2 regions of the Alteromonas sp. ABH4_457 genome follow, and region 1 is predicted to be linked to the other one. Evidence: predicted binding sites of a transcription regulator. Region 1 holds the regulator's gene; the other holds the start of a gene.

Region 1 (5,592 bases):
TGCCGGCGATACACTTGCTATGCTGGAGTCACAGGATAACGGGATGCGGACTATCTTGCTTATCACGGCAAGCGTGTTCATGCTGGTGAATATTTATTTATGTATTTTGCCGGTCTGGCGGGAAGGTAATCTGACAGCGGTCAAACACCCGCCTCCGCTCAGTAAAGCATTCCGTGCACTCCTGCGAAATAAGGCATTCATGGTACTGGCGGTATATTCATTACTGCCGTGTATCTTTATTCCGGTGTTCTACAAATCCGGCGTTTACTTCGCAAGCATGCTTTTTCACGACGAGAAGCTGACGACCTGGTTCATTATGAGTCTGGCGGCAGGAAAGCTGGTGGCGCTACCCTGGTTTAACCACCTCTCACAGCGCATGGAAAAGCATCATGCCATGATCCTTGCGCTGGCCGGGCTGGCTGTGACTTTCCTTAGCTTTCTTCTGCTGACCCCGGCCACGATGACCGGTGCATGTGTTTATTTCGCTGTTTGTGGTTTTTTCTCAGGCGGACTGCTGGTACTGGTGTGGTCAGCATTACCAGACACCATTGAGTACGGTGCGAGGGATCAGGGGATACCTAATCAGGCGCTTACCTTTGGCGCATTTCATCTGGTGATGCGGATAAGCGACGGGCTGTCTTTTGCTGTGATTGCCGGTGCGCTGGAATATGCGGCGCAGAGTGCAAACGCTGATATTGAGTCTGTGCTGTTTGTCGAAATCATTTCGCTGGTAGCCAGCGCAGGCTGTCTGCTCGGGGCTGTGGTGCTCTGGTTTTATCCTCTCACCCGGGCGGTGCATAACGCGTTAGCTACTGAAAAAGATAAGTAATGGCGCCGGGGTAAACGGCGACATTACGACCATAATTGAGTGAGTAAGGTCTGTCTTGCGTGAGCAACGCGGACTTGACGTAAAGCACTGGGTAACCAAATTAGGTAGTAGTGAATTTCATGTGTACCAACTGGCGAAGGGATCTCCATGAGTTCGCTTTGAGCAATTTGCTGCTGACATAAGAACTCGGGCATAACAGACCAACCAAAGTCTTGTGCTGACAATATGCGCTTTACGGTACTTGGAGCGGCCACTGGGAGTAATTTACTGGTATAAATCAGCTCGCTTTTTAAACGATCATCTAAGACTGGGTGGGCTGAGATTCCCAGATCACAGTGCCCCTCAAGTAACATGTCCGACACCATACTGCCGTTACCGGTGTGCATACGAATTTTCACCCCCGACTCCAATAACGGTAGCATCGGTACACTGAGTATCTCAGCTATAAAATCCGCATGTCCGACTATCTGCAAGACACCAGAGATGTCCATTGATCGAGCTCTTGCTTAAGCCAAAGCCGCCTCAGCTACTTCCAGCTTATCACCAATGTCCATGGCTAATTCATCCGCTGTGGAGGTAGGCTCGACGCCACTAGAAGAACGCTCAAATAAAGGTCGCCCAATGGCCACCTCTAGTCCTGCAATGTGTTGTGATACAGCAGGTTGCGTCAAGTTAAGTGACCGCGCTGTATAAAATTAATCCGTGATAACCATAAAGCCATTGCTTCTGCCATGAGCGAAGATTTTGGACACCGTAGCTTATATCAGTCTTACGTGGCCGATATGGTAACAACCAGTAATATGTTGCAACACGCCATCGATAATCTCGATACCTGGATGGAGGCAGAACAAACCGCCTCACCTGATCCTGAAATGCACACTGAAATACAGTTTCAACCGTTAGGGATTGTTGGTGTCATTAGTCCCTGGAATTTTCCAATCAATTTAGCATTTGGACCGTTAGCTGGTGTATTTTCAGCGGGTAATAGCGCCATGTTAAAACCTTCTGAACTGACGCCTGAGACTTCAGAATTATTGGCTGAGTTAGTGGCCCGTTACTTCGGCCCTGAAGAGCTAACCGTAGTACTAGGGGATGCGTGCTGCTGCAGAGAACCTTGTGCCAGTGACTCTGGAACTGGGTGGAAAGTCGCCTGTTATGGTGGCTAAAGGTGCTGACCTGAGCAAAGCAGTTGAGCGCACATTAACGATTAAATCCTTTAATGCAGGTCAAATTTGCCTGTCACCAGATTACGTTTTGCTGCCTGCAGAGCAAACTCAAGCGTTCAAAGCTCAAGCGCGAGAATTTATGGGACAAACCTTCCCAAGCATTCAAGAAAATACCGATTACACCGCAATCATTAACGAACACCATTACCAGCGCTTAGTCGATCTATTAGAAGATGCACGTCAAAAAGGCGCAGAGATCATCAATCTTGCGCCGCAAAATGAACCGGCTTATGACGCCTCAAGCCGTAAAATCGCTCCGCATCTAGTGATTGGGACAACCGACGATATGGCAATCATACAGGAAGAAATATTTGGTCCATTATTGCCCATTCGTCTGTATCAATAAGAGGACGAGGCAATTGATTACATCAATCAACACCCTCGCCCTTTAGCCGCCTATTACTTCAATGAGGACAGCACAGCAAGTATTTGCACAACAAACGACTTCCGGAGCGCTGGTCATCAACGACGTCATGACCCATGTATCTATTGATGAGCTGCCTTTTGGTGGTGTGGGCGCGTCAGGTATGGGGGCTTACCATGGTATTCATGGCTTCCGCCAGTTCTCTCATGCCAGGGCGGTGGTAGTACAAAGCGAAGCGGGTGTATCAAATCTTCGATTGCGAGCACCGTATGCAGACAAACAAGCAGCCGTAGACGCTTTTTTTTAATCATTGATTCATCCATATTGTTAAAAGATAGAGAGGTTTATATGAAAATCTTAATGGTACTTACATCGCATAATGAGCTGGGTAACACCGGTGAAAAAACAGGCTTTTGGTTGGAGGAGTTTGCAGCGCCTTACTACACCTTTACAGATGCTGGTGCTGAGTTGGTGTTGGCTTCACCTCTGGGGGGACAACCACCTCTGGATCCGAAAAGTGATTTGCCTGATTTTCAAACCCCTGCGACTGAGCGATTTAAGCAAGACCAACAGGCGCAGCAAGTACTGGCGAACACTGTCAAACTTGAAAACGTGTCACACACAGATTTTGATGCGGTGTTTTATCCGGGCGGCCATGGCCCCCTGTGGGATCTTGCTGAGTCAGAACAGTCTGTTTCACTGATCGAAGCGTTTGAGCGGGCAGGCAAGCCAATCAGTTTTGTGTGTCATGCCCCTGGGGTCCTGCGTCATGTAAAAACTGATAACGGCGAGCCGCTTATCAAAGGTCGTAAAGTTACTGGCTTTACTAACGGAGAAGAAGCGGGGGTGGAGTTGACTGATGTGGTGCCATTCTTGATAGAAGATGAATTCATTCGTCTTGGCGGTCACTATGAAAAAGGTGCGGACTGGGAGCCTCACGTAGTTGAAGATGGCCGATTGATTACAGGCCAAAATCCAGCCAGCTCCGAAGCTGTCGCGCAAGCCTTGATTAAACAACTTGCATAATCTCCCTCAAATTTAGCCGGTGGCGTTCTGATTAGGAGGCCCCTGGCTAAAATTTCTTGATAAGAAGATACCTTTTTATTCCCAAGGAGAACTAAAACAGCGTATTACAATGTACAACTAATGCATATCGTTGCAATGAAAACCAGGCGCTGTTAACTGCGCCCCCTGAATAAGCGTAATAATTTCGCCGGCAGCCCTTGTCAAACCAGCGCAACTGTATATACTCACAGGAACTGTATAGAAAAACAGGGCTGTTTATGCGTCCACTTACTCCAAGACAAACGGAAGTTCTCGAACTGATCAAAACCACCATGCTGGAAACCGGCATGCCGCCCACCCGTGCGGAAATTGCGAAGCAATTAGGGTTTAAATCAGCTAATGCAGCAGAAGAGCATTTAAAGGCGCTGGCCCGTAAAGGTGTAATCGAAATTCTGGCGGGTACCTCACGGGGTATAAAGCTGAATATTCCGCTGGAAGCAGAAAACGATGAAGACGCAGGCTTACCGTTAATCGGCCGTGTTGCGGCAGGTGAACCTATTCTGGCGCAGGAACATGTGGAAATGCATTACAAGGTCGACCCTGATCTGTTCCACCCCCGTGCGGATTTCCTGTTACGTGTAAACGGTATGAGTATGAAAGATATCGGTATTCTGGATGGTGATCTACTTGCCGTTCACCGAACTACTGACGTGCACAATGGGCAGGTAGTTGTTGCCAGGGTTGATGAGGATGTCACGGTAAAACGTCTGGAAAAACGCGGCCGCGAAGTTTGGCTGCATGCAGAAAATGAAGAATTCGATACCATAAAGGTGGATCTTGCTGCTGAACCATTCAACATTGAAGGTCTGGCTGTAGGTGTAATCCGCAATGCTGACTGGATGTAAGTCCTTTCGCTAAGCGCGGTGCAATAACTATTGTGTGCGCTGGCCACAGCGCTAAAAATTGGAAGGGCGATGATATAAACCATCATCGCCCTTTTTCTTTACTATTGGCTGGTATGTGCAAAGTGCAGTGTCTTGAGCGCCAGCAGAAAAACATCAGCATTGTCTTCACCACTGACATTTTTTACTACAGTAACCGCTGTTTTATGTTCACGGCAAAGAATGGTCATTGTAATGCCGCCCATACTGCCACCTGAGTGCATCACTGCATCAGGAATATCGTCCATCAAAGCCAGCGCGCTCACGTTATCTTTATACGCTTTACGTTTTTTGTAATCGCCAAAACCGGTTTTCCAGCCTATGCCGAAGCCCACGGTTTCACCATTGTTAAGCCTGGCAGGAGTAAACATGGCGCGGGTAGTCTCTGGTTTCAGGTAATCGCTTGCCACATGGGCTACAGCAAACCGGACAATATCTGACGGCGTAGAAATAAAACCGCCGCCGGCCCATTTATAGCTGTGATCCGTTTGTGGCGCATTAATCAGCTCACCTTCGTGTACGGTGTAAGGTCTCGCCCGGTGATCGATGATGGTGTACTGGTCGTCAAATACCGTGTTGTCCAGTTTCAGCGGCGCGAACACTTCTTCGTTTATGATGGCGCGGAAATCCCGGGACGCGTCAGCCCCTTCCATTGCGGCACTGACCAGTGTCCAGGCAAACGTTGAATAACGGTGATCTGTGCCGGGTGCAAACAGCAGTGGATCATCTTTAAACATCGCCAGTGCACTGTCGATATCCGGATAACTTTCATTCAGAAGGAATTCATTGGCACCTTCTTTGTAGTGCCTGATGCCTGCTGTATGTGAGGTAAGCTGGCGCAGAGTAATGACCGGTTTATCAGCAGGCCATGCGCTGACGTATTCAGTTACCGGTTTATCCAGATCAATGTTGCCCGCTTCCGCAAGACGCATTAATCCGGCCGTAGCGATGAGTTTAGAGACACTGCCGATACGCACCTTGTGATCTGTCGTCATCGGTACATGGTTTTCCACGTCGGCAAAACCGTAGCCTTTAGCCATCAGCATGCCCTTATCGTTGCCCAGTGCCATGGTTATACCCGGCACTGTGTCATGACTTACCGCTTCTTCAAACAGAGCGTTAATAGCGCCGGAAGGAAGATCTTTGGCAAAAACAGAGGGTGTTAAAAATAACAGAAAAGAGGAGAAAACAGCGCGGCGCAACATAGAAGCAATCCCTGACAATAAA
Region 2 (5,592 bases), on a different contig from region 1:
GGATCAGGGGCGATATCAACGTCCTTATTCTTGCGCAGGGCGTTAAGTGCTTTCTTGTTTAATGTGACGACAGCCATGCCATGGCGTTCCATCACTTTAAGTGTCTTGCCACCTGCCTGTTGTATGGCAGATTTCACTGATGCTACATCCAGCGCCTTATCACTGGCATTAATGCTGCCTTTGCCCGCCACTGCGCCTTTACCATTTTTAAAGGTGACAATGTAGCGTTCATTGCTTTCCTGTAAACGCAGATCCTGGCGCAGGTTCTTTAACTGCTCAAAGGTAAGTGGTTCAGGGGAAACACTGACCGGCCCGTTGCCGGCAGACGCTGCAGTAGCGGTTAATGTGATTAAACTTAACGATGTAGCGAGTACCGATTTGGATGGTAATGTGCGTAATATGGACATTATTTTTTTCCTGTCTTGTTGTTATCCCCTCCCGCTCTGTGGCGTGTTACTACGGGGTATTTTTACCGGGTCTGTACACATCGGTTTATCTGCTTTAGTGATGACAAAAACTGTTCCGTCAGCTTGTCATTCAGGAGAAATAAACCGGCTATGCACAAACGTTGTAAACGCTGCTTTTTTCTGCAGCTCGAAATCCATACTACTTAAGTCTATCGGGAGTTACGCATATAGCCGTATAACTATGAATGGCATTTAATACGTATAAAAAACGGGGGTATTGGTATGCCGGCCAGACATTACGGGCAGCGGAGAAACAAAAACTGACTAAAATTTAAGTTAAGAAAAAGATAAATAAAAACAGATTTATCCCGAAATCCAACTTAAATTTTGTGTAAATATGTAATCAGGAAAAAGGGACGATAGCGTATCTGGGGGCGGAGCCGGAAAGGTTTGCTATGCAATACCTTTCAGTGTCCGGTTTATCCAGCCAAGAAGGAACTTTGCCTGTGAGGGATTATGATTAACAATTTCCGCATAACGGGCGACTTTCTTGAGTGCATAGCCATGCAGAAATACTTCCGGTGGCATGTTGTTGATGGCCTTTAAGGATTTCGTACCGATGATCCCGTCAACGTACACATCAGCAACTTCCTGAGCCAGTTTCGACGCTGCAGACAGGCCGGCATTAACGGCGAAATCAAAGAGGGTTTCAGCTACACGTTGAGAATCAATAAAGTCTCCGCGGATCCGTTCCCAAAAGTGCTGCTGGTAGAACGCTGCGACATGAGGCATCAGTTGACTGTCGGGGACGCCGGCATCAAGTAGTGGCCAGCCTTCCCAGTCAGGATGAAAATTGCGGGCTATACCGGCGTAGGTAGCACCACCGCGGTCACCCTCCACACGATGAAGTGTATAGCCCCCTTCGTTATCAATCATTTTTTCAAAGGCGGGTAAAAAAGCAGCCATGACATCCTCCCTGATGAATGGTTAAATTTTACGCTTATTACCAGTTTATCTTTTCAATAAGGTTTTACAATCCTGTTGTATTAACTTTTTGCAATGTTTTGACCTTTTATTCGGTGTTGAACTTTGCACTGGCATAGTTGACATAATCCGCTAAAATGCTGTTCATATATACAGTGTGGTGGCAGAGTGCGAAAGATTATTCACGTTGATATGGATTGCTTTTACGCTGCAGTTGAAATGCGCGACAATCCGTCATTGATCAATAAGCCCATAGCGATTGGCGGCAGCGCCGATCGCCGTGGCGTGATATCAACGTGTAACTATCCGGCAAGAAAATTTGGTGTGCGCTCTGCCATGGCAACAGCCTATGCAAAGCGTTTGTGCCCTGAGCTCATTCTTGTACCCGGCAGAATGGATATGTACGTCCGCGAGAGTCAGCGTATCCGTGAAATTTTCAATGACTATACCGACCTCATCGAGCCTTTGTCTCTGGATGAGGCCTATCTGGATGTCACTCACACCACTTTGTTTAACGGCAGCGCCACACTCATAGCACAGGATATCCGCCGGCGAATTAAAGAAGAACTGAATCTGACTGCCTCGGCTGGTGTGGCATCATGCAAATTCGTGGCTAAGGTAGCCAGTGACGAAAATAAACCGGACGGGTTATGTGTGATCACACCGGATAAGCTGGATGCATTTGTCAGAAATATGTCGCTGTCAAAAATTCCCGGCGTGGGCAAAGTCACACAGCAGAAGTTGCAGCGTCTGGGCCTGACTACCTGTAATGATGTCCGGCAATATCCCTTTGAACGTCTGCAGAAAGAGCTGGGGAAATTCGGTTCAGTGCTGTGGAACCGTGCTCACGGTGTGGATGAGCGGGATGTCAATGTCAGCCGGGTAAGAAAATCAATCGGAGTGGAACGTACCTTCAGCAGCGATTTGCATACACTTGATGAATGCAAGGCGGTACTGCCTGTGTTGTGGGAGAAGATGCTGCAACGCATTGAAGGGCATTTAAAAAAGACCGGTGAGCGGAAATGTCTGATAAAATCTCAGGGCGTGAAGCTCAAGTTTCAGGACTTCCAGCAAACCACCGTTGAGCACCGTCATCACGATATCGAAGAAGCATTTTTTTATGAATTGCTGGATGAAGCGTGGCAGCGGGCCAGAGGCCGGGGTGTCAGGCTGGTGGGCATTCACATTGGATTAGCCGGCGGTTTGCCGGCAGAGCAACTGCTATTGCCACTGGAGGATGAATAATATGTCAAAGCCGGTTGTGCCCGGAACGTATCAACATTACAAAGGCAACTTTTATACTGTCATCGGTGTGGCTAAGCACTCAGAAGATGAATCGGAACTGGTGGTGTACCGGCCGGAATATGGTGAAAAAGGGCTTTGGGTCCGTCCGCTGACCATGTTCACTGAGCAGGTGGAAGTGAACGGAGAAACGGTTCCCCGCTTCAGACATATTGAAGAGCAGGACCGGGATTAATCATCCGGTAGAATAAAATCACAAAAGGGGCGCAAAGCGCCCCTTTTGAATTACTTGTATCCGCTGTTTTGGCCGTTACTGGTTGCGTTCAGCATCAAATACCTTAATTCCGGCTGTCCAGGTTTGCAGCACCCGGGTGCGCCAGATATCTTTCGGATCCACATCGAAGATATCCTGATCCACAAGAATAAAGTCAGCCCATTTCCCCGGGGTCAGCGTACCCAGACTGTCTTCCATATGTGCGGCGTAGGCAGCATCCAGCGTAAAACCTCTGAAAGCCTGCTGAACGGTCATCGCTTCGTGAGCATACCAGCCCTTTACCGGCTGGTTGTTTCTGTCCTGACGGGTAACGGCAGCATGAATACCGTAAAACGGATTGGCCAGCTCTACAGGAAAGTCTGAACCCAGCGGAATGGGGATCCCTGAATCCAGCAAAGTCTTCCACGCATATGCACCGGCCATGCGATCCTTTCCGAGGCGGTCTTCTGCCATATTCTTATCGCTGGTAGCGTGGGTGGGCTGCATGGAAGGCAGTACACCCAGCTCCGCAAACCGGGGCAGATCGTCGGGATGAATCACCTGAGCATGTTCAATACGGTTTCTGAAGTCAGCATCAGGATGTTTTTTCATTTCCTTTTCAAATTGATCCAGCGCCATACGGTTTGCGCGGTCGCCGATAGCGTGAAAGTTGAGCTGAAATCCGGCGTTCATGACTTTACTGAACAGGGGAGCCATTTCTTCAGGCTGGGTAAGCAGTAAACCTGTCTGATGGGGATCGTCGGTATAGGGAGCCAGCAAAGCCGCACCACGGCTTCCAAGTGCGCCGTCACCATAAGCTTTTACGCTGCGGATAAACAGAAAATCGTCACTGCTGCGTACCGGTCCGTTATCCAGCATGGCGTCCAGGTCCTTGTCTGTAGCACTGACCATGGCGTAAATACGTACCGGCAACGATTGTTCTGCCGCACGGGCCAGATAAAAATCGTAAACCTGATGAGGTACACCGGCGTCATGCATGGCGGTAACACCCACAGACAGTAAATGCTGACCGGCGGCATTTAACTGCTGATGGTAAAGTTCTGCGCCCGGGGCAGGCATCACCTTTTCCATCAATCCCATGGCATTATCAATCAGCACGCCAGAAGGATTACCACCGGCATCACGCATAATTTTTCCGCCCACCGGGTCTGGCGTATCACGGGTAATACCGGCCAGTTTTAATGCGGCTGAATTGGCCCAGCCTGCATGGGCATCAACTCTGGTCAGCCACACCGGGCGACGCGGGATCGCTTTATCCAGAATGCCTGCGTCCGGGAAGCTGCGGTCCGGCCACATTTCCTGATTCCAGCCACTGCCAGTGATCCAGCGCTGTTCCGGATTGGCAAATGCGTAGGCAGCAGCCAGCTTAGCCGCATCCTGCGCACTTTTACTCTCACGGACATCCACTTCCAGCAAACTGCTGCCAAGGCCAAGCAGGTGACCGTGGGCATCAATAAGACCGGGCAGTAAGACATTGTTATAGCCATCTACAACTGCATCGGCGCGGGGAGACTCCGGATCCAGTTTTTTCACTTTGCCGTTTTCTATCAGCATTGAAGAAAAGGCGATCAGCTCGCCTTCTTTATTCAGGGTATAGCCGCTGATATTATTGATTAATGTCGTGCCGGCAAGGGAGTTAAATGAGGCAGTAAGCAATACGGCGGCACTCCACCGTAATGAACGTTTAAACAATGACATGGCTTAGTCCTGCTCCTGTTCAGTTAAGTTAGGTGGCTGAAGTAAATAGTCTGTCGCCCAGATTTTTTGCATGCTCTGCTGGCTGATATTACCGCCGGTAAGTATTACCAGGGCGGTCTGGCCTTTTGGTGCTTCCAGTGCCCATGAGGTTACCGCTGCCATGCTCATGGCACTGGTGGGTTCTACATGCAGTTTCAGCAAATGTTGTAACCATTGGGTCCAGTAGGCAATCTGGATTTCATCAACTTCGTAAAAGTCATCCAGTTGCTGTAAAAGCGGGAAGGTATGCAAGCCAACTGCAGGTGTGGCCGCACCGTCTGCGAGCGTGTTTGCGGGCCCCGGTAGTGATTCAATAATACCGCTTTGCAGAGAACGCGATGCATCGTTGGCTACCTGAGGTTCTGCGCCGATGACTTTGGCATCCGGTTGCAGGGCTCTGGCAGCAAGTAAGGTGCCACTGATAAGGCCACCGCCGCCGCAAGGCGCAAATACGGCATCCACTTTACCGGCATCTTCCAGCGCTTCCATACATGCTGTGCCCTGACCGGCGATAATATCCGGATGATCAAAGGGCGGGATCCATACAGTTCCTTCTTCTTTTGCTGCTTCGGCCACCGCTGCATCGGCTTCGGGCCGCGTAGGGTACAACGCCAGTGTCGCGCCATAGCTTTTAGTCGCAGCGGCTTTTACCGCAGAGATATTTTCAGTGGAGTAAATCGTTGCCGGTATATTCTGTTGTGCAGCAGCATAAGCCACGGCCTGGGCATGGTTACCTGAACTGTTTGCCACAATGCGTGAAGGGAGAGCATTTTGCTCTGCCAGCTTGCTGATAAAGTTTGTTGCACCGCGCATTTTAAATGCGCCGGTAGTTTGCAGGCATTCTGCTTTAAACAAAATACGCTGACCCAGCCAGCGGTTTAATAATGAGGATTCCAGCAGAGGTGTGCGGCTTACTTTTCCCTTAAGCCGTAATGACGCCGCATGCAC

What was found. The regulator LexA, encoded in region 1, represses DNA repair genes until DNA is damaged. The targets are predictions, from matches to a motif close to TACTGTATNNNNATACAGTA.
Region 2: the regulator LexA is predicted to act here: its motif matches at 1,530-1,549, upstream of dinB (DNA polymerase IV).

The regions. Positions count from the first base shown of each region.
Region 1 covers NZ_JBSWXN010000002.1:601,277-606,868, reverse strand. Annotated here, with positions in the region: gene ACXAGR_RS05855 (MFS transporter) at 1-829, shown strand, start outside; gene ACXAGR_RS05850 (LysR substrate-binding domain-containing protein) at 853-1,320, opposite strand; partial or broken gene ACXAGR_RS05845 (helix-turn-helix domain-containing protein) at 1,336-1,503, opposite strand; gene ACXAGR_RS05840 (aldehyde dehydrogenase family protein) at 1,519-1,995, shown strand; gene ACXAGR_RS05835 (aldehyde dehydrogenase family protein) at 1,922-2,401, shown strand; gene ACXAGR_RS05830 (aldehyde dehydrogenase family protein) at 2,463-2,726, shown strand; gene ACXAGR_RS05825 (type 1 glutamine amidotransferase domain-containing protein) at 2,768-3,445, shown strand; gene lexA (transcriptional repressor LexA) at 3,703-4,329, shown strand; gene ACXAGR_RS05815 (serine hydrolase domain-containing protein) at 4,431-5,570, opposite strand.
Region 2 covers NZ_JBSWXN010000009.1:95,595-101,186, reverse strand. Annotated here, with positions in the region: gene ACXAGR_RS22395 (S8 family serine peptidase) at 1-407, opposite strand, end outside; gene ACXAGR_RS22390 (glycoside hydrolase family 108 protein) at 861-1,373, opposite strand; gene dinB (DNA polymerase IV) at 1,560-2,636, shown strand; gene ACXAGR_RS22380 (DUF1653 domain-containing protein) at 2,638-2,868, shown strand; gene ACXAGR_RS22375 (amidohydrolase) at 2,944-4,605, opposite strand; gene ACXAGR_RS22370 (serine/threonine dehydratase) at 4,609-5,592, opposite strand, start outside.